4 regions of the Paenibacillus sp. FSL H7-0943 genome follow, and region 4 is predicted to be linked to each of the others. Evidence: riboswitches for the same ligand, from Rfam matches in the RefSeq annotation. Region 4 holds a riboswitch; each other region holds the start of a gene.
What was found. Region 4 has a riboswitch for cobalamin ahead of NSQ55_RS04035 (S-layer homology domain-containing protein). Riboswitches for the same ligand answer to the same signal wherever they lie in the genome.
Positions count from the first base shown of each region.

Region 1: linked by a shared signal. The riboswitch ahead of metE (5-methyltetrahydropteroyltriglutamate--homocysteine S-methyltransferase) and the one ahead of NSQ55_RS04035 (S-layer homology domain-containing protein) in region 4 are both predicted to bind cobalamin.
Region 2: linked by a shared signal. The riboswitch ahead of NSQ55_RS04720 (DUF4430 domain-containing protein) and the one ahead of NSQ55_RS04035 (S-layer homology domain-containing protein) in region 4 are both predicted to bind cobalamin.
Region 3: linked by a shared signal. The riboswitch ahead of NSQ55_RS02430 (anaerobic ribonucleoside triphosphate reductase) and the one ahead of NSQ55_RS04035 (S-layer homology domain-containing protein) in region 4 are both predicted to bind cobalamin.

Region 1 covers NZ_CP150148.1:4,954,655-4,960,843, reverse strand. Annotated here, with positions in the region: gene NSQ55_RS21795 (ABC transporter ATP-binding protein) at 1-44, shown strand, start outside; gene NSQ55_RS21790 (FtsX-like permease family protein) at 19-1,968, shown strand; gene NSQ55_RS21785 (DedA family protein) at 1,986-2,609, shown strand; gene NSQ55_RS21780 (undecaprenyl-diphosphate phosphatase) at 2,660-3,520, shown strand; cobalamin riboswitch at 3,620-3,826, shown strand; gene metE (5-methyltetrahydropteroyltriglutamate--homocysteine S-methyltransferase) at 3,981-6,189, shown strand, end outside.
Region 2 covers NZ_CP150148.1:1,090,555-1,096,743, reverse strand. Annotated here, with positions in the region: gene NSQ55_RS04725 (methyl-accepting chemotaxis protein) at 1-363, opposite strand, end outside; gene NSQ55_RS04720 (DUF4430 domain-containing protein) at 567-3,131, opposite strand; cobalamin riboswitch at 3,301-3,504, opposite strand; gene NSQ55_RS04715 (glycosyltransferase) at 3,632-6,189, opposite strand, start outside.
Region 3 covers NZ_CP150148.1:549,607-555,795, reverse strand. Annotated here, with positions in the region: gene NSQ55_RS02460 (hypothetical protein) at 235-462, opposite strand; gene NSQ55_RS02455 (undecaprenyl-diphosphate phosphatase) at 575-1,378, opposite strand; gene NSQ55_RS02450 (hypothetical protein) at 1,578-1,757, opposite strand; gene NSQ55_RS02445 (hypothetical protein) at 2,198-2,365, opposite strand; tRNA gene NSQ55_RS02440 (tRNA-Thr) at 2,600-2,671, opposite strand; gene NSQ55_RS02435 (MTH1187 family thiamine-binding protein) at 2,765-3,073, opposite strand; cobalamin riboswitch at 3,452-3,687, shown strand; gene NSQ55_RS02430 (anaerobic ribonucleoside triphosphate reductase) at 3,929-5,914, shown strand; gene nrdG (anaerobic ribonucleoside-triphosphate reductase activating protein) at 5,911-6,189, shown strand, end outside.
Region 4 covers NZ_CP150148.1:919,194-925,382, forward strand. Annotated here, with positions in the region: gene NSQ55_RS04030 (cellulase family glycosylhydrolase) at 63-1,784, opposite strand; cobalamin riboswitch at 2,128-2,328, shown strand; gene NSQ55_RS04035 (S-layer homology domain-containing protein) at 2,491-6,189, shown strand, end outside.

The sequences.
Region 1 (6,189 bases), 2.9 Mb from region 4:
TGCTTGGGGGAACCAGCCATGACCTTTCGGCAATTCGCTTATAGGAATGTAACACGTAATAAACGCAAATATGCCGCTTATTTTGTCGTCAGTGCTTTTTCGGTGATGATCTTTTTCGTGTGCGCTTTGTTTATTTACCATCCGGATATTTCAAAGAGCTTAATTTATAGTACGGCGGCTCATACGATGATGGTGGCAGAGGCAATTATTTATGTCTTTTGTTCTTTGTTCGTACTCGTATCCGTTGGATCCTTCCTGCAGTCGCGCAAGATGGAGTTCGGAATTTTATTGATGCATGGAATGACGAAGAGACAGCTGAACACCATGGTTTTTCTGGAAAATATGATGATCGGCACCTCTGCCATCCTGACAGGTACCCTTCTCGGGTTACTTCTGGGCAAATTATTTTTGATGATCGGATCTACTTTTTTGGGAATTCCCCTGTTAACCTTTCATCTCCCATGGCAGGCACTTGTGCTTACGATTTGCAGCTTCGTGTTATTGTTTTTTCTGATATCACTTTGCACCTTTGTTTTTATCGGCAATGAGTCACTGATGCGTCTGTTTCAGGGAGAGCGTAAGGCAGAAGAAGAACCCAAAGTATCCTTTGTATTATCTATTATTTCTGCTGTACTGCTGATCAGTGGTTATTATATGGCGGCTACTGCAAAAGCTGCTTCCGTAGAGAAAGTCATGTTTCCGGTCGTTGCGATTACGGTTATCGGGACGTATCTCTTTTATACCCAGCTAAGTATTTGTTTGGTTAAGCTGCTTAAGGACATTCGGCGCTTGTATTGGCATCGTACGAATATCATCACTTTATCCGGTTTGTCCTACCGCTGGAAAGAGAACGGCCGAATGTTTTTTATGGTGACGATTGTATCCGCAGTCTCCTTCACTTCCGTAGGGGTATTTGCATCGATACATACACTTTCCAGAGAGCTGAAATTGGATTATCCTGCAGCAGTGGGTTATGTAGCCAAAGGAAATCAGACGGGTGTACCCTTTGATCAGCATCTGAACGAAATTAAGGAAGAGCTCAAGACGCACGGACTCCCTTATGAGGCGCTTAGTATCCCGATTAAATATGCTGAGGTCGAAGCTCAGACTGGACCCGATCGCACTTTACGCCTTCCCTTGATTGCTTTCAGTGATTATAATCTCGCCCTGCAACGTGCAGGTTTCACAACGGCTGAGCGTGCTCTGGTGGGCAACGAAGGTCTGGTGATGATTGGTTCGCAGCGGGATCGCAGTTTAACAGAAGGCAGAGTAAAAGCGGTCTATTCCTTGCAGCAAGGACTTGTCATTAAAGAAATAGGTTATACCGAGCAAGTCCCCATTGCCGAATATTTATTGCCGGAGCTGGATGGTAGAGATGGCGGGGATTTTAGTGGTGTCGTGATCAGTGACGAGCTTTACAGTGCTATTGATCCCGTGCAGACGGATCTTTATACAGGTTTTTATGTAGAGGATTTTCCGCAGACGGTAGGTATCGCAGCTGATCTTGCCCATAAAGGCAAACAGTCCTATGAAAGTGATTCTCCGTATGCGATTGTGATCAGCGGCACGCTGTTTGAACTTCAGAAAACATTGTATAACACAATGCTTTTTGCTTCCTTGCTGGTGGGTACTGTCTTTTTTATTGCGGCAGGCAGCTTTCTTTACTTCCGGTTATATACCGATCTTGATCATGATCGCAATCAATATTCCACTTTGTCCAAGATGGGGCTTACGGATAAAGAACTCAATCGAATAGTTACGATTCAGCTGTCTTTGTTGTTTTTTGTGCCGGTCGGAATAGCTATTTTACACAGTGTGTTTGCCTTTATTGCGCTTCAACGGTTGTTCTACTTATCTATCGCAACGGAGACAGGCGCGGTGTTACTCGGATATTTGGCTGTTCAAGGACTATACTTCTTTTTTATTCGCAGCCGCTATTTACGCAACCTGAAGAAGAACTTGATATGAGAAATGGGGGTAACAAGATGCAAGCATGGATTACAGATTTTATGGAGCAGTTTGGTTACTTCGGTATTTTTCTGATGCTGGCCTTTGAAAATATATTTCCACCAATTCCTTCAGAAGTGATCCTGCCCTTTGGAGGATTTATGACGACTACGACGAGCTTGACGATCCCTGGTGTAATCATTGCTGCCACGGCTGGCTCACTACTGGGTGCAGTAATTCTCTATTATATTGGCCGATTATTGGATGTGAGCCGGTTAGAGAAACTGGTTGAACGCTGGGGGGGCCTAATTCGCGTCACTAAAAAAGATATCCACAAGGCTGACGCCTGGTTTGATAAATATGGCTACTGGACTGTATTGTTTTGTCGGATGGTTCCGCTGGTCCGCAGTCTGATTTCGATTCCGGCGGGAATGTCGGGCATGAAATTTGGAGTATTTATGATCTTCACAACGATTGGCACATTGGGATGGAATTTGCTGCTTGTGCTTATTGGCGCGGCATTGGGCGAATCCTGGGAAGACATTGCCATGTACATGGATGTGTACTCCAATGTAGTCTATGTACTAATTGCTGGCGGATTAGTTATCCTTGGGTTTCTGTACTTCCGCAAACGCAGCCGGAGAATGAACACTGAGGGCTAAGCGGGTAGAGGACTGATAATAGAAATGACTATTAAAAAGGAGGGAAACACATGGAGCTATTAACGATTATTAAAGCCATTATTTTGGGGCTTGTTGAAGGTTTAACCGAATTTGCTCCAGTATCCTCCACGGGTCATATGATTATTGTTGATGATATGTGGCTGAAATCACAGGAGTTATTTGGACAATATACGGCAAATACCTTCAAAGTAGTTATTCAACTGGGTTCAATATTAGCGGTTGTTGTGATTTTTAGAAATCGGTTCATTGATTTGTTAGGCTTAAAGCGTTTCAGCCGTAAGCAGTTGGATCCTGTAACAGAGGAGCTACCGCAGTTGGAGCAGGGCGGGCATCTCAAGCTGACTCAGGTTCTGGTAGGGTTAGTGCCTGCAGGTGTGTTAGGTGTTCTGTTTAATGATTATATTGATGAGCATTTATTCTCTACCTCAACAGTGTTAATTGGTCTAGTGATTGGGGCTGTATTAATGATTATTGCCGATCTGTTTGGGCCGAAGAAGATCAGAACTGAGAGTGTAGATCAGATTACATACAAACAGGCACTTGGTGTAGGTCTTGTACAGTGTTTTTCGTTATGGCCTGGATTTTCACGCTCGGGCTCGACGATTTCTGGTGGCGTACTTCTCGGGATGAGCCATCGTGCCGCTGCTGATTTTACGTTTATTATGGCAGTACCCATCATGGCAGGTGCCAGTCTGTTGTCACTGATGAAAAACTGGCAATATTTCACCATGGATGCATTGCCGTTTTTTATCGCAGGCTTTATTAGTGCCTTCCTATTTGCGCTGTTATCGATGCGATTCTTCTTAAAACTGATCAATCGTATCAAGCTCTTACCGTTTGCTATATACCGTATAATTCTTGCTGCTGTAGTATATTTCGTATTTTTCTAAGTCCGTTATAAGGAATCGATATAACAGAAGTCCCAGTAATCTATTGCAGATTGCTGGGGCTTTCACGTATGATGACATCAGATTAAGACACTCAAATGATGAATGATATCGGAGACAGGTGCTGACCGGAAAATAGTAATTCGGTAGGCTTAATAGGGAAATTCGGTTCGAAGCCGATGCGGTCCCGCCACTGTAACGGAAGAATCTCGAGCAACAGAGGTCACTGGCAATTTACTACTGCTGGGAAGACTGCTCAAGATGTTGACGCCGCTAGCCAGGAGACCTGCCTGTTTCAACAGCACTGCTTCACCTACGGAAGATAGGGAGGTGTTAGACGTTAACCATGGGTATATCATGGGCGTCTTTCCCTTTGACTTTTTTAGGGAAGGGCGCTCTTTTTTATAGGAAAGCAAGTAGCTTTGGAGTTTGAAATAAGAGATGGAAGAGGGAGTGTATCGAGATGACGAATAAAGTAAAAGTAAGCAATCTTGGATATCCGAGAATCGGAAAGAACCGCGAATGGAAAAAGACACTGGAAGCCTACTGGCAGGGGAAAATAAATGAGGAGCAATTCCGCTCCGAAATGGCAGCAATTCAGCTGCAGCATTTGAAGACCCAGCAAGAGGCAGGAATTGAGCTTATTCCGGTAAATGATTTTACTTTTTATGACCATGTGTTGGATACGGCTGTTATGTTTGGAATTGTACCTCCACGGTACACGTATGATGGCGGCGACATCGGGCTTGATCTTTATTTTGCAATGGCCCGTGGTAATGCTGAGGCTACTGCCTGTGAGATGACCAAATGGTTCAATACGAACTATCACTATATCGTTCCAGAGATCGGCACACAAACACCACGCCTGACTGAAAATAAACCTCTAGCGGCTTATCGTTTTGCTAAATCGCAGGCAGGGATTGAAGGTAAACCGGTACTTTTAGGTCTGTATACCTTCCTTAAGCTGTCCAAAGGTTACGCAGCGGCAGATATCGCCAAGATTGCTGCACGTTTTGTTCCAGTCTATGTTCAACTGCTACAGGAACTGAAGCAAGAAGGGGTAAGCTGGGTACAAATCGATGAGCCAGCGATTGTTACAGGCATAAGTAAAGAAGAATTAACACTGCTTAACTCGATATACACAGAAATTGCCGGCTCCGTGCCGGGCTTGAATATTATTTTACAGACGTATTTCGAAGCTGCTGAACCGTTGGAGGCACTGCTAGAGTTGCCTGTTCAAGGCTTGGGTCTTGACTTTGTGCACGATGGTGGAGCGAATCTGGCTTCTATCGAACGTCTTGGCTGGCCGAAGGACAAATGGCTGGGTGCCGGAATTATTGATGGACGGAACATCTGGCGTTCCGATTTAGACGCTAAGCTGCAACTGGTAGAAAAGCTCAGCGTTCATGTGCCGCTTGATCGTCTTATTCTTCAGCCTTCTTGCAGTCTGCTGCATGTCCCAGTCACCGTTCAAGGTGAGGTGAAGCTGAAGGCGACAGTTAAGAATGCGTTAGCTTTTGCCGATGAGAAGCTTGCAGAGCTTAGTTTGCTCGGAGCAGCCCTCGCAGATAAAGGAGAAGCTGCTAAAGCAGCGCTGGCCGCTAGTCGTGAAGCTATTGCAGCATTCCGCGCACTACCTGAGCGTGGTCGTAAGGATGTGGCGGAGCAAGTGCTTGCACTTGCAGCTTTGCCGGACCAACGCAGTTTGCCTTTTGCTGAACGCTTAAAGGTGCAGCAAGAGAAATGGCAGCTTCCACTTCTGCCAACCACTACAATTGGTAGCTTCCCGCAGACAGTAGAAGTGCGTCAGGCGAGATTGAAATGGCGTAAAGGGGTCTGGAATCAGGAGCGTTATGATGGATTTGTTCGTGAGCAGATCGCGGATGCAATTACCTTCCAAGAAAAGCTAGGTCTGGATGTTCTGGTCCACGGTGAGTTCGAGCGTACAGATATGGTGGAGTTTTTCGGAGAAAAGCTGGACGGATACTTGTTTACTAGTAATGGCTGGGTTCAATCCTACGGTTCCCGTTGCGTTAAGCCACCGGTGATCTACGCGGATGTTGCATTTATACAGCCTATGACTGTTAAAGAAAGTGTCTATGCACAATCGTTGACGAAGCTTCCGGTTAAAGGAATGTTGACGGGTCCTGTAACTATCCTCAATTGGTCATTTGTACGTGATGATCTCAGCCGGGAAGAGGTAGCCAATCAAATTGCTCTTGCCCTTCGCCATGAAGTAAAAGCGTTGGAAGATGCAGGCATCGAAATGATTCAAGTGGATGAGCCGGCTATACGTGAAGGACTTCCGCTTAAGGCAGAAGACCGTGAGCATTACCTGAACTGGGCAGTGAAGTCGTTCCGCGTTGCTACGAACCATGTGAAGGCTACGACACAAATTCATACGCATATGTGCTATAGCGAATTCAATGACATGATCGATTCCATATCGGCTATGGATGCTGATGTAATCTCCATTGAGACTTCACGTAGCCATGGGGAGCTGATTATCAGCTTTGAGGAGCAGGCCTATGATAAAGGAATCGGTCTTGGAGTGTATGACATCCATAGCCCGCGGGTTCCGGCTGTAGAAGAAATGACGGCGAATATCGATCGTGCGCTGCGGGTGCTGGACCCTGAACAGTTCTGGATTAATCCGGATTGCGGTCTGAAAA
Region 2 (6,189 bases), 170 kb from region 4:
CAAAAAGGATTCATACTCTTTGATTTTACTTACAATAGCAGGATCATTATACTGAATCGCTTTCACCTTGTTCATAAGTTCATTATTATCCTGAACCTTCACTTGGATACTCTCAGAAAGTTCTTTGTTTTTGCTGGCATTTACGCTAATCAAACGCTCCAAAAGATAGGATTCAATAGCCCGATTATTCGTACGCATCTGCCCTACGTAAGAAACAGGCAATAAATTTTCATTATATGTCTCATTTGTTTTTTCGGCCATTTGGGTCATCGTAATGATGCCTATGCCACCTACAACATTAACCATGATTACAGCGAATACCAAAAGCAACCCTATTTTGTATTTCACTTTCAAATTTTTCATCTACACTCCGCCTTCACATTATCTTATGATCTATCTATTTTTATCGGTCGGAAGGGCTAAGAGTTTGATGATTTTTTAAATATTGTGTCGAATAAAAGTATATATTGTCATAAAACGACTTTCCTCAAATATAAAAAGGACGGGCACCCGATCCGCTATTACTCCGAATCCAAGTGTGCCCGCCTACTCAAACTTCCTCTTCCTTATTCTCCAGAGGTATAGTACCAGTACAAAGTATCACCGTTCTGCAAAATATAACTGTCTGCACTGATGCTTGGATCCGCATCCCGGTTCGTTTTATACTTCCATCCGCTGCTTGGGCCTCCATCAAATTCAGCCAACCCTTCAATAGATTTCACGTAGATGCTTCCAGCGTTGCCGGATGATACTACCTTAGTCCCTAATTGACTGACTAGTAAGCTATAAGCCGTTTCGCCCTCTTTTAGAGCTACTGTTGTACTGGCTAGGATGGTTCCTTTCCGGCTATCTCCAATCACTGAGAGGGTAGCGGTAGCTTTTGCTGGAGCAATAACAGACGATCCGACAGTCAGAGACTGAGTATAACGCGCTACGCTCGGTACGCTGTCTTTAGTATAACCGGTAACAGTCAGTGTATAGCTATTTGCCGGGAGACCCCCATCAACAACAGCTACACCTTGTTCATTCGTGATTACCTTCTTATCACCAATCGAAACCTGCACACCTGCAGCCGGTGAGATAACCGGATCAGAAGTGAAGCTTTCCTGATTCCACACCCACTTTTTCTGTGAAACCTTTACAGTAAAAGCTTCATTAGCTTTTGGCTGTGATGGGGAAAGCACCACAGAATCTACAACCTGTGTATTTTCTCCTGCATAATAGACAAGCACACGATCGGATTCCTGTAGTTCGAACGCATCCATACCCACACTTGGATATATCCACTCCCCGCCGCGTGATACCACGAAGCTCCACCATCCGTCGTAAGTACCTTGCGAAACTCCATGGATACCTGATACAAAGTTGCCATAAGACGATTTGGTGATATCTACTTTAAAATCATCGGTAGACCCTAGTTGTTGCAACGCTTCAAGGGCATTGGAGGCTTTTAAAGTCCCCTCACTAATCAACCCTTCCGGGCCTTCAACGGTAAGCGAAGCTGTTACATTCTTAGAAATCACCTTTAGAGCTTTTGTATATTTAGCAATCGTTGGGGCTTTACCTTCACGGTAGCCAGTTACAGTCAGTGTATAGTCACCTGCGGGCATATTTCCTGAGAATACGGCCTCACCTTTAGCATTCGTCGTTACCTTGTGAGCTCCAATTTGGACCTGAACACCCGCAGCTTTTGCAGTTACAGGAGAGGAAGTATTCGTAGCAGCGTCCCATTTCCACGTCTTACTAGTTACAGTGACGGTAAAAGAATCGCCCTCTTTAAGATTTGCTTTGGAAAGCGTAACGGAATCCACAAGCTTAGTGTCGTCTCCGGCATAATAAACCAGTACCTGATCTGAATCTTTAAGTACAAAATCACTCATGCCTACATCGGGATTAATCCATTTTCCGTCACGCGATACAACATACATCCATCCGTCATAACCACCAAAGCTTCCAGCAGCAATACTTCCGATGCCAGTCACATAACTGCCCGAAGGATTCGTGATCGGCAAGTTCGTTTGAAGCGCCAGCTTCTCTAACGCTCCAAGTGCGTTGCCAGCATAGGCGTACCCTTGTGCCAACGTGGCCTGTGGTCCCTCAATCGTTACTGGAGCGTAGATGAGTGAGCTCTGAATGGAGGATTTGGAAAAATCGTATAGCTTACTGTTGCTTCCTTTATACAGCAAATTATAGGCAACCAGCGCCTGAAGCCCTTGCTCTGTCGCCAGAACATTACTGCTTCCACCACGGCTATGGGTGAAGCTACCATCAGCTAGACGATAGCTAAGCAGGTTCTCCATTAGATCCACTTTGTTTTTGGTGTATTCTAATCCACTAGGATCAACTCCGAAGGATGTGAGTCCAAGGATTGCTTGTGCGCTACTTTCAGCACTGTCACCGTAACCCCCATGGCTATCTTGAGCTGCGGATAACCAGGCTACGGCTTGTAGCCCTGCTAAGTAGGCTTCGGGATTATTTTTATGTGCCGCCAGAGCCGTCAAGGTTATCGCTGTCATATCAGGCTCACTTGCGCCTGAGGTTAGTGCAAAGCCCCCATCTGGATTCTGTTTGGAGAGAATCTCCGTAAGGAGCTTATCCGCCGTCCATTTCGCGTCACTTGGGATATTATATTTACCAGAATCCAGCGCAAGTAAAGCATATACCGGATTATTAAGCGTCTGTTCACTGAGCTTGCTGTTATTATAAATTTTCTCAATCAGATTATAGCCAGGAGTCGTTCCGTTACCAGCAAAGCTAGTAGGATCTGCACCAATCGCTCTCACTGCGAGCACGATTCGAGCATAATCGGTTACATTGGCGAAATTTCCAGCTGCATCCTTTACTTTTTTCTCAAGCTCTGAATGGTAACTAGCTGGCAGCTTGTACCCTGCTTGCGCTAATCCAATGGCTTGCCAATCCGATTGCACGCCACCTTTCAAGAGATATTCTGCAGCCGCATAAGTCGCATCCGCAACATTAATCCGCTCCGCAGCAGTTGCCTCCAGACCGGCGCCAGCGCTCGCTTCTGCAAATATTTGTCCCGCCGGAGCAAGAGATGTTCCTAGAATTGAAATGACCATGAATAAGGCCAGCCCAAGTGCTACAAACTTGGAAGACATGATTTTCTTCATTGTTTAACCTCTTTCTGTATAAGAATGGGTACTGCCGGGAATAAGACGCATAACATAAAGACCGCCCCTTTGGAGGGCGGTCAGGGAAGATTACAAATTGAGGCTGCGGCGCTTGCTTCCTGCCAACAGTCCATCTGTATATGTTCCACATTCTTACCCCACGAAGAATAGAAACGCTCACGAAAAAGGCAGGTCTCCTGGCTAATGCTTCATCGCTGTTCTTCACCTTCCCACCCTACCTTCGGGGCAGTGGCTTATAGAAGAAACGCTCCGCACATACAGTGGCGGGACCGCGCCGGACTCTTGCACCGGACTTCCCTTTTAAGCAGACGACTAGATTGATAGAGTCTGCACCTTTTCCAGTATGTAGTATCTTATTTTGACATCCATAATCATATCTATTAATACATAGCATGTCTATAGAAAAGCTTAGTATGGGCAGCAAAAAAATGAACAGCAATACGCCACCTTCCGGTAGTTATTGCTGTTCAGAAAGCTTGTTATTCTGCTGTTCCTTCCGGACTTGCAGTTGGGGAGGGTTCAGCACTTGAATCAGAAGCTGGTGGAATATTAGGATCGGGATCTACGATCAGTGTAAATCTTCCGGCTTTGATCATACTTTTCTCTAGAATTGTCACTCCAGGCTCCAATGTAACCTCAACCTGATAGGAAGGTTGTTCACCTTCAGTCACAGCTGTTGCGGAAGGCAACCCAGTGCTGTCCTCAGTATCAGAGGAAGGCGTAGGAGACGGAGATGCATCAGCTACAGCATTAGTAGCATCTGCACCTTCTGCTGTTCCTCCAGTAGTGCCAGCGGTATCTGACTCGTCAGCGGTGTTTCCCTCATCCGTCCCATCCGTTAACGGCACTGGACAAGTGCCATTCGTGGCAGCGACCTTAAAGCTTTTATCTATCTCTGTAGACGAAGACATTAAACTAATCTCAGTCGGTTGAAACTGCACACAGTCATCTGCACTTGCGAAGGTGAACACCAATATGCTGCTCCCCTTATCTCCTTCGACGCTCTGATCCTTCAAGTATACTGAAGCTGGAGGCAGCATATTGCCTGCACTCTGAACAGGGGTCGGCTCAGGGCTTGTCCCCGGCAGAGCCGTCTTCGTATCATCCGGACGCAGCATACTGAATACGATAATTGCAATAATCACCAGAATACCCGTAATGGAGCCGGAGATTAAGAGTCGAAATCGGCTGCGGCTGATCCAGCGCGCCAGCGGGGAAGCCAGTTGGGAACGGGCTTCATTGTACACATTTTGCAGAGCAGGCCGAGCTGCCGCGACATAGTTCTTTCGGAATTCCCGATTCTTGAACGCTTCACGATCACTGCTCAGGAAATACTTCAGAATCGCCTTACGGTAACCCGGTTGCAGCTTTTTATTCGAAACCGTAAATAAAGGATTGCCTTGCGACCAAGCAAAAAACCGATAGATGATTTCTTTGTCGGAACCGGCTTTACGCTTTAACAGCTCCAGAAGCGCATCGTAATCCAGCGGACCCCCTTCACGCTGAGTTGTGTAGTAAAAGGCTAGCGGAAGCCGTTCAAAGGGTTCCAGAACACGCGCCTCTTTTAGCAAACGACGACCCAGTAGCTGCACATCGTCTAGTTCCTGCGGAGACAATCCTGTAAAAATCTCCTCATTCGGCTTCTCTTCACCAAACCAGCGGTAAGCGGCACGCAGCGCATTCTCTTTCTGCTTGCTAATCCTATCCAGTGGCGGCTGCCAATCGACAACATTACCATACCGTAAAAAAACTACCTCCAGAAGCTCCTCCTGCGTCATATCAGAAAGCGATAAGCGGTTCAGTAAGAATCTATCTGCTGAAGCAGCAAGATCCTGCATTAGGGAGAGTGCCTTAGGAGCAACTCCTGTTCCTTTGCGGCGATCTTTTTCTGCCTTATCTACAATTTCATGAATTTCCGCCACAGAAGCCACCGGATCATGCTCCAGCTGGAGCTTTTCTAGCAAATAATCCTTCACAGCATTTTGAGCAAAAGACTGCTCTAACGCCACTGGCAGGAACCGCCCCCAATGGAGCACAAAGCTCAGAATATCCGCAGATCTGGACGCCGCAGCTAGTCTTGATTCCATATAAGGCTCAAGTAGCTGCTTACGGAAATAAGTTTCAGACATCACGCGCTGGAAGTAAGCTGCACTTAACTCATCATTACTCTCAATGATCCCGTAAGCAGCACTCAAAATATCCTTGCGGCCCGCTTCCACACTATGAAGCATCCCATTGATGAAATAATCCACGATTCTGACCCTGTAATTGTGATCCTTAAGTACAAAATACTCTTTAAAGCATTCCATAATCGCCGGATCTGGCACATTTCTTTGCCGAATCAGATCAAATTCCCGGTCAAACCGTTCTAAGAAAATATCATTCAAGCGGATTCTAGAATGAATTGCACCGTCTGGTTTAAGGTAAGAAAGCAAACCACTTAGCACCGCACTCTTGTTTTCCGTATATAAATGCTCGTTCCCTTGCTCAATCTCATAAAATATAGCCAGCTCATTATAGAAAGAAAGGGTTAGCTTGTGCTCAGGACTCTCTCCACGCAGAATCTGATCGGCGAAGCTAACGAAGTCGTTAATATCTCCTGGATTCAGCAGTAATAGCTTCCACACCAAATCAGCATAAGGCTGGCGGGTCTCGCCAAAATCGACATTCCCCATCCGTCCGGAAGCCAAATCAAAGGTATAATCCTTCTCAATACTGCGGTCACCGGGACGAAGTGAACCTTTTTCCACAAAGCTAAGATGTATATATTTACGGCTTTGCGGTTCATTCGCATAGGTAATCACGCCTAATCTACGGCGGAATTCATACGGCAGCACGCTATACAGAATTTCTGTAAGCTCCACCGCCCGCGCAGACAACTCGGTGATAGGTACGTTTAGAGCCACGTAGATTTTTTTCTTACCTGCTACAGAGAGCATCACCGCTTGCAATAACGCCTTGAATATCCCTTCATCAATCCCTAACAAGCGTAAGCCTGCGATTGGATCCGGGCTGCGGTCTGTGCGAACAACTGGAA
Region 3 (6,189 bases), 370 kb from region 4:
TGTTTATGTACATCTTCGGGCTTAATCCCTACGAATTCTAATCTTTGATTTCTTGCTTCAGCAATTCGCAGCTTAACTTCTCATCTCATAACCTCCTGATAACGAAATACCCCGCCATCTGGCAGGGTTTCGGCACTTTCGAATCAATAAGTTAAGTATGGTTCGTCTGGACTATTTTGTATATAAACTTTAAGCAGTTGATTAGCAAATTATCCTTAGGAATAATTTAGCAAGCTAGCAAGTTGCGAAGTTCGTAATTTTACAATACATACCGTTAGATAACGATTGCGGACCAGTTAAAGCGTATATTTTCCCATGGTGGCCTTCTTCAGTGAGCACTTTGACTGCAACAGCGGCAATATCTGCCTCGTGAATTCTAACGCCCAAAGCATCAGGGAATCCCGTTCTTACAATTCCTTCTTTTTGAATGGATTCTGCCCAAAAATATAATGCATTCTTCATAAATTCTGACGGCCTTAAGATTGTCCATTCCATTCCGCTATTTTGAATAACGGTTTCGATAGGGTTTCCCCCGTAATCCATTAAGGCTACAATTTTCTTTACATTTGCCCAATTACTGTATGACAATTAAATAGAAGAGAGCTGCTAAAACAAACCGGTATAGAGCAAACCACTCCAATCGAAGTCTCTTAATCAGTTTGATGAACGTCACTACTGCAATCATTGCCACAAGAAAGGATGTCGCAAAGCCAATTAACATTAGAAGCAAATCGTCAGAACTCAGCAAATCACGACTATCGTACAAATCCAACAAGCTTGCACCAAACATAACAGGCACAGAAATAAGGAATGTAAAATCTGCAGCGGCTTTTTGGCTAGTGCCAAGCAACAGGCCACCTGAAATCGTCGAACCTGATCTCGAAAATCCCGGCCATAACGCCAAGCATTGGAACAGACCAATTCCGAAAGCCTGTTTATAATTAATCCCATCGATAGTACCAGCGGTTTCAGTCCGCCTATTCCGCGCTGCAATGATCATCAACACGCCACCAACAACTAGACCGATCAAAACAGGGGTTGGGCCAAATAATTGGCTTTTTATTGTGTCCTTGAAGAGAAGATATAGGATTAATGCTGGTAACATAGCCAAAATCATATGAATGACATTTAATCCTTTGCTTTTGGAAAAATCCATTCTAATCATATTAACCCCAATCTCCAAATACCTTTTCCAATAAAGAATTAAAACTGCCATCACTGCACCCAACTGAATAACAATTTTAAAAGTTATTGCAGCATCTCCCTCAAAGCTAAGCAAATCGCCTGCTAGAATAAGATGTCCAGTAGATGATACTGGTAAAAATTCAGTTAAGCCCTCTATTATGCCAAGTATTATTGCTTTAATTACATCAGTCATTAGTGCATTCTCCCCTTTCGGAAATAAAATCATTTAATTTCCAGTATAAGGGAGACACGTAAACTTCCCCATCGATTAACCTAACAATATTCAATTCAGAATGACATAATTGTCACATTGCTCATTATTCCAGTCTTAAGTAACTCCTTTATTAAACTATCCTTTCCCGTTAGCATAACAACAGTATCAAACATTAAATTCAACCTGTATCAATAAAAAATCCGTTAACCTTCTGAACTTGCTGCCCGTTATTTTGGATAATCAAGTTCAGAGCATACAGCAGATATGAATACCGAAACGTAACTTCCATTTGATCATTCTGCAGCCGCGTGCGTGGAGCCTCAATGACCATCATGATTCCAAAGCGCTGAGAAACCACACAGAACCGCCACCCCGACCAAGAATAGGGGGTCCTTTTTTTGGCAAAACACAAAATATTAAGTATAATGTTATTGTCGAAACGCTAAGGCGTCTGTACAGGATGGCTACCTGGCACTGATGATGGCAGGCCAAGCGCTTTATAAAGTTTTCTTTATGTGTATTTATACTTTAGGAGCGTGGTTATCTATGAAAATTAATATTACCGCACATTTTAACATTGATATTACTTTATCTCTTCATCTGTTAGCCGTAGCCAGTCTTGCTTATGAACTCAGTTCACTGACGAGCTCGTGAAATTCGAGCGAAAAGTATCTGTACTAAGACACCTTGTGGTGTCTTTTTTTATTTTTATAGTAATTACCATCTAACCGATCTGCCCCCGCAAGAGAAAAGCAGCTTATGCTGCTCCTCCTCCACCATTCTTCATTCTGATTGCTGTCAGCTTGCGCCACACCTTCCGTCTGCTCGACAGTGACCACTAGTCATACCGTTTTCATTAGCGATTTCGCGCCATGTCTTATCTTCCTTGATACGTTTCTCCAGAAGAACAGGGAACGGCATTGGCTGTCCATCATATTCGACTTCAGGAAAGATTAGGCCATTCATCAATAAATATCACCCTGGGTACTTATTCACATGTTCTCCCCAACTTGCAGGAAGCAGTGCCCCGATGTATCTGAGATTCTATTCTAGGAACCCGAAAAGAAGTGGAGAAAATTGACGAGACACCCACTTTACTCGGATAAAGGGTAGAAGAATGGAAGAAGTCAGGGGGATTTAACGAAAAATGGCACGGTCCCGGAATCCCGGAAAACCGCGCCATTGCGCCATTCTTAGATATGCTGGTGAAGGGAATTGAACCCCCGGCCTACGCATTACGAGTGCGTTGCTCTACCCCTGAGCTACACCAGCTTAACGCTGTTTTTCTGTCAAACAAAAAATATTATACAACTTCCAGCCAGAAACGCAAGCCTATTTCTCCCTGTTTTCCGCCCTTCTAAAATGCTAATCCACCTGTAGCTTACGCTCCACAGACTCTAACTTTCCACGGCTAGTAGAGGGTTTATCGCGGCGGTCGTCTATTTTAAGTGAGGTAGAGACACGTTCTGCACCTGCGGCAAAAGGAGACTCATGCAAAGCTTCTACCGCGGCAAAAATGCGTTGCAGAGGCCCTTCGATGATCGTCCCCATGGACGTAAGTTCATAAGTAATCCCTTCTACTGTCTTCAGCACCCGCTGCATATCCGCAACATAGCTGCTAAGACTGGTACTGCCTGTTCCAATTGGAATAACTGTAACTTCAGCAATAGGCATGAGAATACCTCCTCGAAATTTTATAGTAGCTGTCTCCTCCCATTGTAACAATTCCACCGCTCTGTCACAAACTAAGCAAGATTATCCTCCCTTATCTCTTCTATTTCTTCTGATTACTCCAAAATATGACTTTGGGCTAAGGGTATTTTCTCATGAGCAAATTCTAGGGTCATCTGCACTATATTTATGGACTCTTTGTGGCATCTTTTCGGACAATTTATGAATCATTTCGCATCTCCCTGTGGATCAATTGTGGATTACTTATGGACAGCCTGTGGATCATTTGTGGAGTACTTTTAAAGAACCCGCTCCCCGCGCGGGTTTTCTAAAAAACTGTTTACAAACACAACATCTTGGGTTATTTTTATCTAACGACAACAAAATATAGTGGAGACAGGCGCTTTGATCCTTAACCGGATTTAGAGCTTAATAGGGAAGCGCGGTGAGAATCCGCTGCGGTCCCGCCACTGTAACCGGATGGCCTTCTTAAGCTTCTGGGAAGCTTGAGAATCCACATCTCCCGGCAAATGCCACTGAGGGTTAGGAACACCCTTGGGAAGGCGCCGAGAGATCCCACGGAAGCCAGGAGACCTACCTGTTTCGACGACACCAACTATTGATGCCTGCGAGGAACAGGGATGGTGTCCGCATGCGGTCATCTGCGTAGAGACCTCTGCAAATATCCGTGTGGATATTTACATAACGCATCGGGCATTTTCTGCCATCCTCGGGTAGGGGATGCTTTTTTTATGTAATCTGAACAAATATACGACTGCTTATAGCAGTCCAACTTCTTATGGATATATGGATTTGATGATAGATGTTTTTCTTTTATACTGAGAGGAGAGCTGTACAATGACGTTGTTGGAGAGACAATTTAATGGAGTAGAAAATGCACGGGAAGTTCTTTTAGAAGAGCTCATTGATTTAGGCCGGGATATTATCGACAGTCGGGATATGGACCTATTGCGCGAGAATGCCAATTTGAATGGAGAGAGTTTCTCCGGTAAAATGAGCAAGTTCGGCAGTGAATATTCAAAATGGTACGCCCGCAATTTTACGATGCCGCCACAGCTAGTGCAGGCTATTGATGACAATGTCGTCTATGTGCATGATCTGGATCAATACGCGATTGGAACGACGAACTGTATTTTTATCCCGTTTGATAAACTTCTCCGTGAAGGTTTCAATACCGGCAACGGCAGCGTTCGTCCTCCGAACTCAATAATGACAGCTATGTCTCTGGTAGCGATTATTTTCCAATCCCAGCAAAATGCTCAATATGGTGGTGTATCCGCCAATAAACTCGACTATGATCTGGCACCTTATGTAACCAAATCCTTCGCCAAGCTGTTCCGCAAGGGTCTGGATTATTTTGAAGAAGGACAAGCTGATGAATCTTTGGGCGAGATTACGATGAGCCGGACCGATCTGGCGGAGTTATATCCAAGAGCGTTCCGTTTTGCACTAAAGGAAACCGAAATCGAAACTCTGCAAGCGGCTGAAAGTATGGTACATAATCTGAATACCATGTCCAGCCGATCCGGTGGACAAATACCGTTTACCAGCATCAACTACGGTACTTGTACTTCACCAGAAGGTCAGCTTGTGATCAGTTCTCTGCTAACCGCAACTATGAACGGACTTGGCAGCGGAGAAACACCGGTGTTCCCGATTCAAATCTTCAAATGCAAGCAAGGAATCAATCAACAGCAAGGCGATCCTAACTATGAACTGTTCCTAAAAGCGGCTGAATGTTCTGCGCGCAGACTATATCCAAACTTCGCTAATCTGGACGCTCCGCTCAACTTGCAGTATTATGATCCAAGTGATCCTGATACGGAGTTCGCTACAATGGGCTGCCGAACCCGAGTGCTCGGTGACCGTTTTGGGCGTAATCATTGCTCTGGGAAGGGCAACCTTTCCTTTAATACACTGAATCTGGTTCGGCTAGGTCTGGCACACGGCACAGTAACAGGCAGACGTACCATCGCAGACGAAGCTGGCTTCTATGAAGATCTAAATCATTACATGGATATTGCGCTGGAAGGACTTCTTCATCGCTTCCACATCCAAACCGCACAAAAAGCTAAAGCTTCCGATTTCATGATGCGAGAAGGCGTCTGGGAAGGCGGCGAACATCTTGCACCTGATGACACTGTAGGCGATCTGCTGAAGCATGGCAGTCTGTCTCTTGGCTTCATCGGTATGGCGGAATGTATGAAAGCTATGTACGGTAAACACCATGGCGAGGATATGGAAGTTCATGCCAAGGCGCTGGCTATCGTGCGTCATATGCGGGACTATTGCGATCGGAAAAGTGAGGAACTGGATCTTAACATCACCCTGTTCGCAACTCCAGCAGAAGGTTTGTCCGGTAAATTCACCAAAGTTGACCGCAAGGTACTGGGTTCCATTCCGGGCGTAACCGACCGTGAATATTATACGAACTCTTTTCACATCCCTGTATACTTCGATCTGGGTGCTGCTCAGAAGATCAGCTTGGAAGCTCCTTTCCATGAATACTGCAATGCCGGGGCTATTTCTTATGTCGAATTAAACGGCAATGCCCGCAACAACCCATCGGCTTTTATCAAAATCATTAAATATGCGCTCGAACAACAGGTCAGTTATTTCAGCATTAACCATCCGATTGACCGCTGCTCCAGCTGTGGATACGAAGGCGTAATTGGGACAAACTGCCCTTCCTGCAACGCACATGAGAATGACGTGCACATCCGCCGTTTGCGCAGAGTTACAGGTTATTTAACCGGCGACTATCAGACCCGCTTTAATGCCGCCAAACAAGCTGAAGTACGGGATCGCGTTAAGCATCTATGAATATTTGCGGTTACTATCCGGAGTCGATTAACGAGGGAGAGGGCATGCGGGCCGTCCTCTTTCTCAGCGGCTGCCGCCATCGTTGCCCGGGATGTTTTAATCCCGAGACATGGAACTTTAAATATGGAGAAGTCTTCACCTTAGAACGACAACATGAAATCATTGCAGAAATCGCCGCTAACCCTTTGCTGGATGGTCTGACACTGGCAGGCGGCGATCCTTTTTTCTCAGCAGAAGAGTTGCTGGGGTTCATTCATGAGCTTCGCACTGTACTG
Region 4 (6,189 bases):
AATACAAATAGGGATGTTCCTGCGAAGGACACCCCTATTTGTGTTGTTAACAGGACGGGGGGTTAAGAGGACTTTCCTACAACGTTTGTTCCGCTCTTCGTGATCTTGTAGGTGATGATATCACCATTCCAGAAGTGGAACTTCAGGATTACCTCGCCGTCTTTAACATCTTTAAAGAACGCGGGAAGCAGCTTGATTTCTTTAATGTTATAAGAAGGTGAGAAGGTATTGCCGAATTCCTTAAATGGAGTCCAGTCCTGCGGACCTGCATTGCCACCAGCGGTATATACAGCTTCCATTGTGGCAAGCTGGTTACCATTAAAGGTGGTCGGAATGGCAAAGGATTCAGTCGTGCCTTTTGCATCGCTTAATTTAGCTGTGTCATACACAATCACCTTAAGTCTCCACGCAACACCCTTGTTGAATTTCAGAGTCAGCACGGCATTTTCACCGTATTTTTGGGAAGCTGTGAGCTTTTTGAGTTGGCTGGCTTTGAGGATGAGCTCCTCACCATTTAAGGTGTAATCTTTACCTTTGGTCAGATACTTTCCGTTGGCACTAATGGTGGTTAGCTTATTTCCGTTCAGGTTCAGCTTAACCTTGGTATCTTTGATTTGTGCACCTTTTTTTAGGTAGACCAAATCGCTTTCGGTGCTGGAGGAACGCTCCTTCAGACCAGACATTAATACATTGTGGAGTTCAGGATCAGACCACTTATAAGTTTTACGGTTGAAATGCTGCCCGTTATCCCAGAGCATGGAAGTCATTTTCTTTTCTTTCAAATAATAAGTCAGATACTCGAAGAATTTAAGCTTCTCGCCCTGTTCAATCACACCCGTGTCTTTATCGAAACCTAATAAACCAAATTCGCCGACGATGACAGGGATGCCTTTAGCTACAAATGTATTGTAAACGTTATCAAAAGTTTGAGTGATATCGTTTTTTGTATCTTTTTCAAACGTGGTGTAGCCGGCAATGTTCACACTAAACGGCCAGAAGCCATAGAAGTGAACGGTCGCAATAATATTTGGATCGTTCAGAGCCGTAATCGTCTTATAGAGATGATCCATTCTTGTTTGCGTAGGTGAAGACTCTAATGAAGGTAATACAAGTGGGCGGAGGTCGTTTTTCCCACCGGATTTCCGCACGATTTGATAGAAGGAGTTATTGAGTTCAGTAAGCATTTGCTCCATTTTTGCTTCGTCCGTACTTCCACCATCGGTGAACCGAGGCTCATTTATGCTCTCGAACATCAGCTTATCGGATTTGTCCTTGAAGCGATCGGCAATTTGAGTCCAGGCTGCATTATAACGCGCCAGCGTTTCATCGTGTTTTTCTTCCATATGGCTTACCCATAGCCAGGAATCATGATGGACATTAATCATGACATAAAGCTTGGCGTCCAGTGCCCAGCCGACAACTTCTTCCACACGGTCGAGGTAGGCCTTTTCTAGGGTATAGTCTGGTGCCGCACCCATGTGAGTATCCCAGGTCACAGGAATCCGAATGCTTTTATAGCCTTGAGCGGCGATCTTTTTAATAAGTTCTTGGGTCACACGTGGATTGCCCCAGGAGGTTTCATCCTCACCTGTAGCATCTAAAGTATTGCCGAGGTTCCATCCGGGCTGCATTTCGTCTACATAGGATTGGATCTTACTCTTTGGCGCTGCCTTAGCTTGTTGCTCGTCCTTAGTTGCAGCTGCGGCCATGGATGAGAACAGAGAGAGCAGAAGAGCGGTGACAAGTGTCAATGATAAGAAGGATTTCTGGATTCGCGTAGTCATTGAATTCTCCTTTGTGAGATAAATTTAGGATGCTTGGACCTGGCTTTGACGCTGTACTTGGTGGTTAAATGAACGCAAACACCTCCAGTGTTATTTTTGTAAACGCTTTCTGAATATACCCTAACATAGAATACACTTAGCGAGTACCTTACTAATTTGTGGTAAATTCATATAAGAATTAGTGATTTAAATTAATTTTCCCCACAGTTGGATAAAGAAATGATTTAAATAACCCCTAGTCGTAGAAATTGGTTATTCAATAGGATTATCTCTAGCTGCCCGCTATACAAAAAAGAAATATAACATGACAAAAGCATATATATTAGATATGATGAAGCATGAAAATTTAAAATTAGAAATAGGTGCCAACTATGAAGTTGCGGAAGTACAATCATAGATTGGTTAAATGGAAAGCGGGTGTGAATCCCGCGCGGTCCCGCCGCTGTGAAAGAGGAGTCCTTGCAAAATGCCACTGGGAAACTGGGAAGGCAGCAAGGGTGATGATACTTGAGCCAGAATATCTGCCTTTTTCTGTTACACCATCAAACTCTACGATCGATAGAGAGGTGCTTGAATAGTGTTTGCCAGCTATTACTGTGGTTCACTATCTTAACCTCTTGACGTTTATGTTGAGTGGTTTTTTTGTGGTTATGAGAAAGTTTATTCTGTTTTTTATCATAGGTATGAAGGGAAGGGTTATGGAAAAATGAAGAAAAATAAGTTTTTAGCGTGGTTACTAATTGTAGCTGTATTTATTACGACATTCTCTACAAGTGTAATCCCGGCTCAAGCAGATGGAGCAAGCTCTACCCTTAAAGGGTATGTATCTGTATCCGTAGAGAAATTCACCTTAGGCCAAGGGTATATTAAGGAACCTATTAAAGTTCCGATTTATGAAGGCGATAATGGCGCATCTTTAATAACACGTGCGCTAGGTGATGGGAATTATAGATATTTAGGAAATATAGATAGTGGTTTTTATTTATCAGAAGTTAAAGATAGTGGCAGAAGCGAAGTCAATATTCCACAATATATTTTAGATATGATTTCAGCCGATGGGAATACAGTCGGCACTAAAGCAGACCCCGAGTGGTTAAGTCAGTTTGACTACACCTCCATGTCGGGTTGGATGTATGCAGTAAATAATGTGTTTCCTCCGTTTGGGATGACCGATTATAAGCCTCAAGACGGTGACATCATTCGAACTCAGTTCACCACTTATGGCTATGGTTCTGATCTTGGCGGCTGGGGGGAAATCCCAGTTCAACTTGCCAATAAGGATGCTTTAACTGCGGAAATCGCCGAGATTAACAGTGCCCCTAATAAAGAAACTATTTTGGACAGACCAGTAGTGCAATCGGCAGTTTATGAAGCCTATTCCGTGCTCGAAAACATGGCAAGCTCTCAAATAAGTGTAGATCATGCGCTTGTCGGTCTTAATAATGCATTAGACATTGAACCCCCTGTTATTACAGTAAGTGGCATACAAGATAAACAGGAAGTATCCAATAAAGAAATAAGCTTCAAAGTAGCTGTCACAGACAATGTATATAGTGACATTACTCCAGAAGTGAAGCTGAATGGAGTTACTTTATCACCCGCAAATGGGGAGTACAAAGCTACTCTGAATTCAGGCATTAATGCAATTGCTGTAACGGCTCTTGACGGAGCTGGAAACAAAACAAATGTAACTTATCAGGTTACTTACAAACTGGAAACTACAGTTGCCGTCAAACAACAGTTAGATAAAAACCTTGCTTATATTTTAAATACTGTAAAGAATCCAACGTTTGGAACAGGCAGCGGAGAATGGTCGATCCTTTCTCTGGCACGGGCGAACTATACAGTACCTAACGGTTATTATGATCTCTATTACAATAATGTAGCTACGAAAATAGCATCAATCATTAAAGAGGATGGAAAACTCGACGCCAATAAAAGCACAGAGAATTCCAGAGCGATTCTAGGACTTACCTCTATCGGAAAAGATATCACAAATGTTGCGGGATATGATCTGAGAAAAGCACTCGCTGATTATCAATATATCCAAAAGCAAGGCAATAATGGTCCGATTTTTGCTCTGATTGCGCTAGATAGCCATAACTATGAGATTCCTGTAGTTGATGGAGTTACAGAACAGACCACAAGAGAAAAACTAGTTCAGTATATTTTAGATAAAGAGGTTAAAAAAGGTACAGCAGAAGCTGGTGGCTGGGCATTAGGCGTAACCAAAGCCGATGTCGATATGACTGCGATGGCGATGCAAGCTCTTGCACCTTATTATGCATCCCGTGATGATGTAAAAGCCGCCGTGGATCGGGCCATCCAATGGCTGTCCGATAACCAAAACAATCAAGGCGGATTTACAAGCTGGGGAAGCACTAGCAGCGAGAGTATCTCGCAGGTAATTGTAGCCTTAACTGGTGTAGGTGTAGATCCGCACACTGACGCTAGATTTGTTAAAAGTGGAAATTCGCTTATTGATGCATTACTTAGCTTTGCTGCACCTGAGGGTGGATTTAAGCATATCCTCACAGGCAAAGTAGACAATATGGCAACGGACCAAGGTACGTATGCTCTTGTGTCCTATGATCGTCTGATCAATCATAGCAACCGTCTCTTTGATATGAATGATGTACAATTAGAACAACCTACTACTGTTGTAGCCAAACAACAATTAAATAAAAGCCTTGCCTATATTTTAAACACTGTAAAGAACCCGTCGTTTGGAACAGGCAGTGGAGAATGGTCGATCCTTTCTCTGGCCCGGGCGAACTATACAGTACCTAACGGTTATTACGATCTTTATTACAACAATGTAGCAACGAAAATAGCATCAATCATTAAAGAGGATGGAAAACTCGACGCCAATAAAAGCACAGAGAATTCCAGAGCAATATTAGGACTTACCTCTATCGGAAAAGATATCACAAATGTTGCGGGATATGATCTGAGAAAAGCACTCGCTGATTATCAATATATCCAAAAGCAAGGCAATAATGGTCCGATTTTTGCTCTGATTGCGCTAGATAGCCATAACTATGAGATTCCTGTAGTTGATGGAGTTACAGAACAGACCACAAGAGAAAAACTAGTTCAGTATATTTTAGATAAAGAGGTTAAAAAAGGTACAGCAGAAGCTGGTGGCTGGGCATTAGGCGTAACCAAAGCCGATGTCGATATGACTGCGATGGCGATGCAAGCTCTTGCACCTTATTATGCATCCCGTGATGATGTAAAAGCTGCCGTGGATCGGGCCATCCAATGGCTGTCCGATAACCAAAACAATCAAGGCGGATTTACAAGCTGGGGAAGCACTAGCAGCGAAAGTATCTCGCAGGTAATTGTAGCCTTAACTGGTGTAGGCGTAGATCCGCACACTGACGCTAGATTTGTTAAAAGTGGAAATTCGCTTATTGATGCATTACTTAGCTTTGCTGCACCTGAGGGTGGATTTAAGCATATCCTCACAGGCAAAGTGGACAATATGGCGACGGACCAAGGTACGTATGCTCTTGTGTCCTATGATCGTCTGATCAATCATAGCAACCGTCTCTTTGATATGAATGATGTGCAACTGGAACAACCAGAAGAACCGGGGCCTGGGCAACCAGAGGGTCCGAAAGAACTTCCGTTACCTTCTGGGGAGAACCCGAAAGTTGAAATCCCAAATGACGCTAATGATTATATCGTTCCGATCAGCACTGGAGATAGCAACAAAGAAATCACAGTAGCTATTTCGGAAGAAAATCAATCGAAGGTTAGTGTCAATTTACCAAGTAACAGCGACCTTCCTCAGATAGAGGCCATAAAAGGTAACGTATCTGTAGTCATTCCTAAGGGTGCAAAAGTTACAAGTGGGGATGCCTCTGCGATTGAACTGATTTCAGCTTTAACCGGTGCAGAATCTGCACTAAAAGATAGTGTGAATCAGATTATTCCTGGGGACAAGAAGCTTGATAACATTCTTCAAGCATTTTCCATGGGTGGTAGTGCAAGAGTAGAATTCAGTCAATTTATTACGTTAACCTTTAAGGACCTTAAAGGAAAAGAAGCTGCTTATATTCAAAATGGCACCCCTCATGCCATTCAAAAATTTGCAAGTGATGACTTAGGTTTTGCAAGCGGTAAGTCTGAGTATGCCTATGATAGTGGAAATGACTTAATTGTAAAAACCAATCACTTCACTGACTACATTGCGTATGCTTCCAGTGCAGTACAAACACCTGGCGGCGACGGTGGTAATGGTAATGGCGACGGTGGTAGCGGAAATGGTGAAGGAAATGGCGGCAACAATGGTGGCAACAATGGTGGCGAAACCACTCCATCGAAACCATATGTAACCCTGTCCGTGGATAAGCTTACAATTAATAAGGGATATGTTGTTCCATCTGTACAGGTAGAG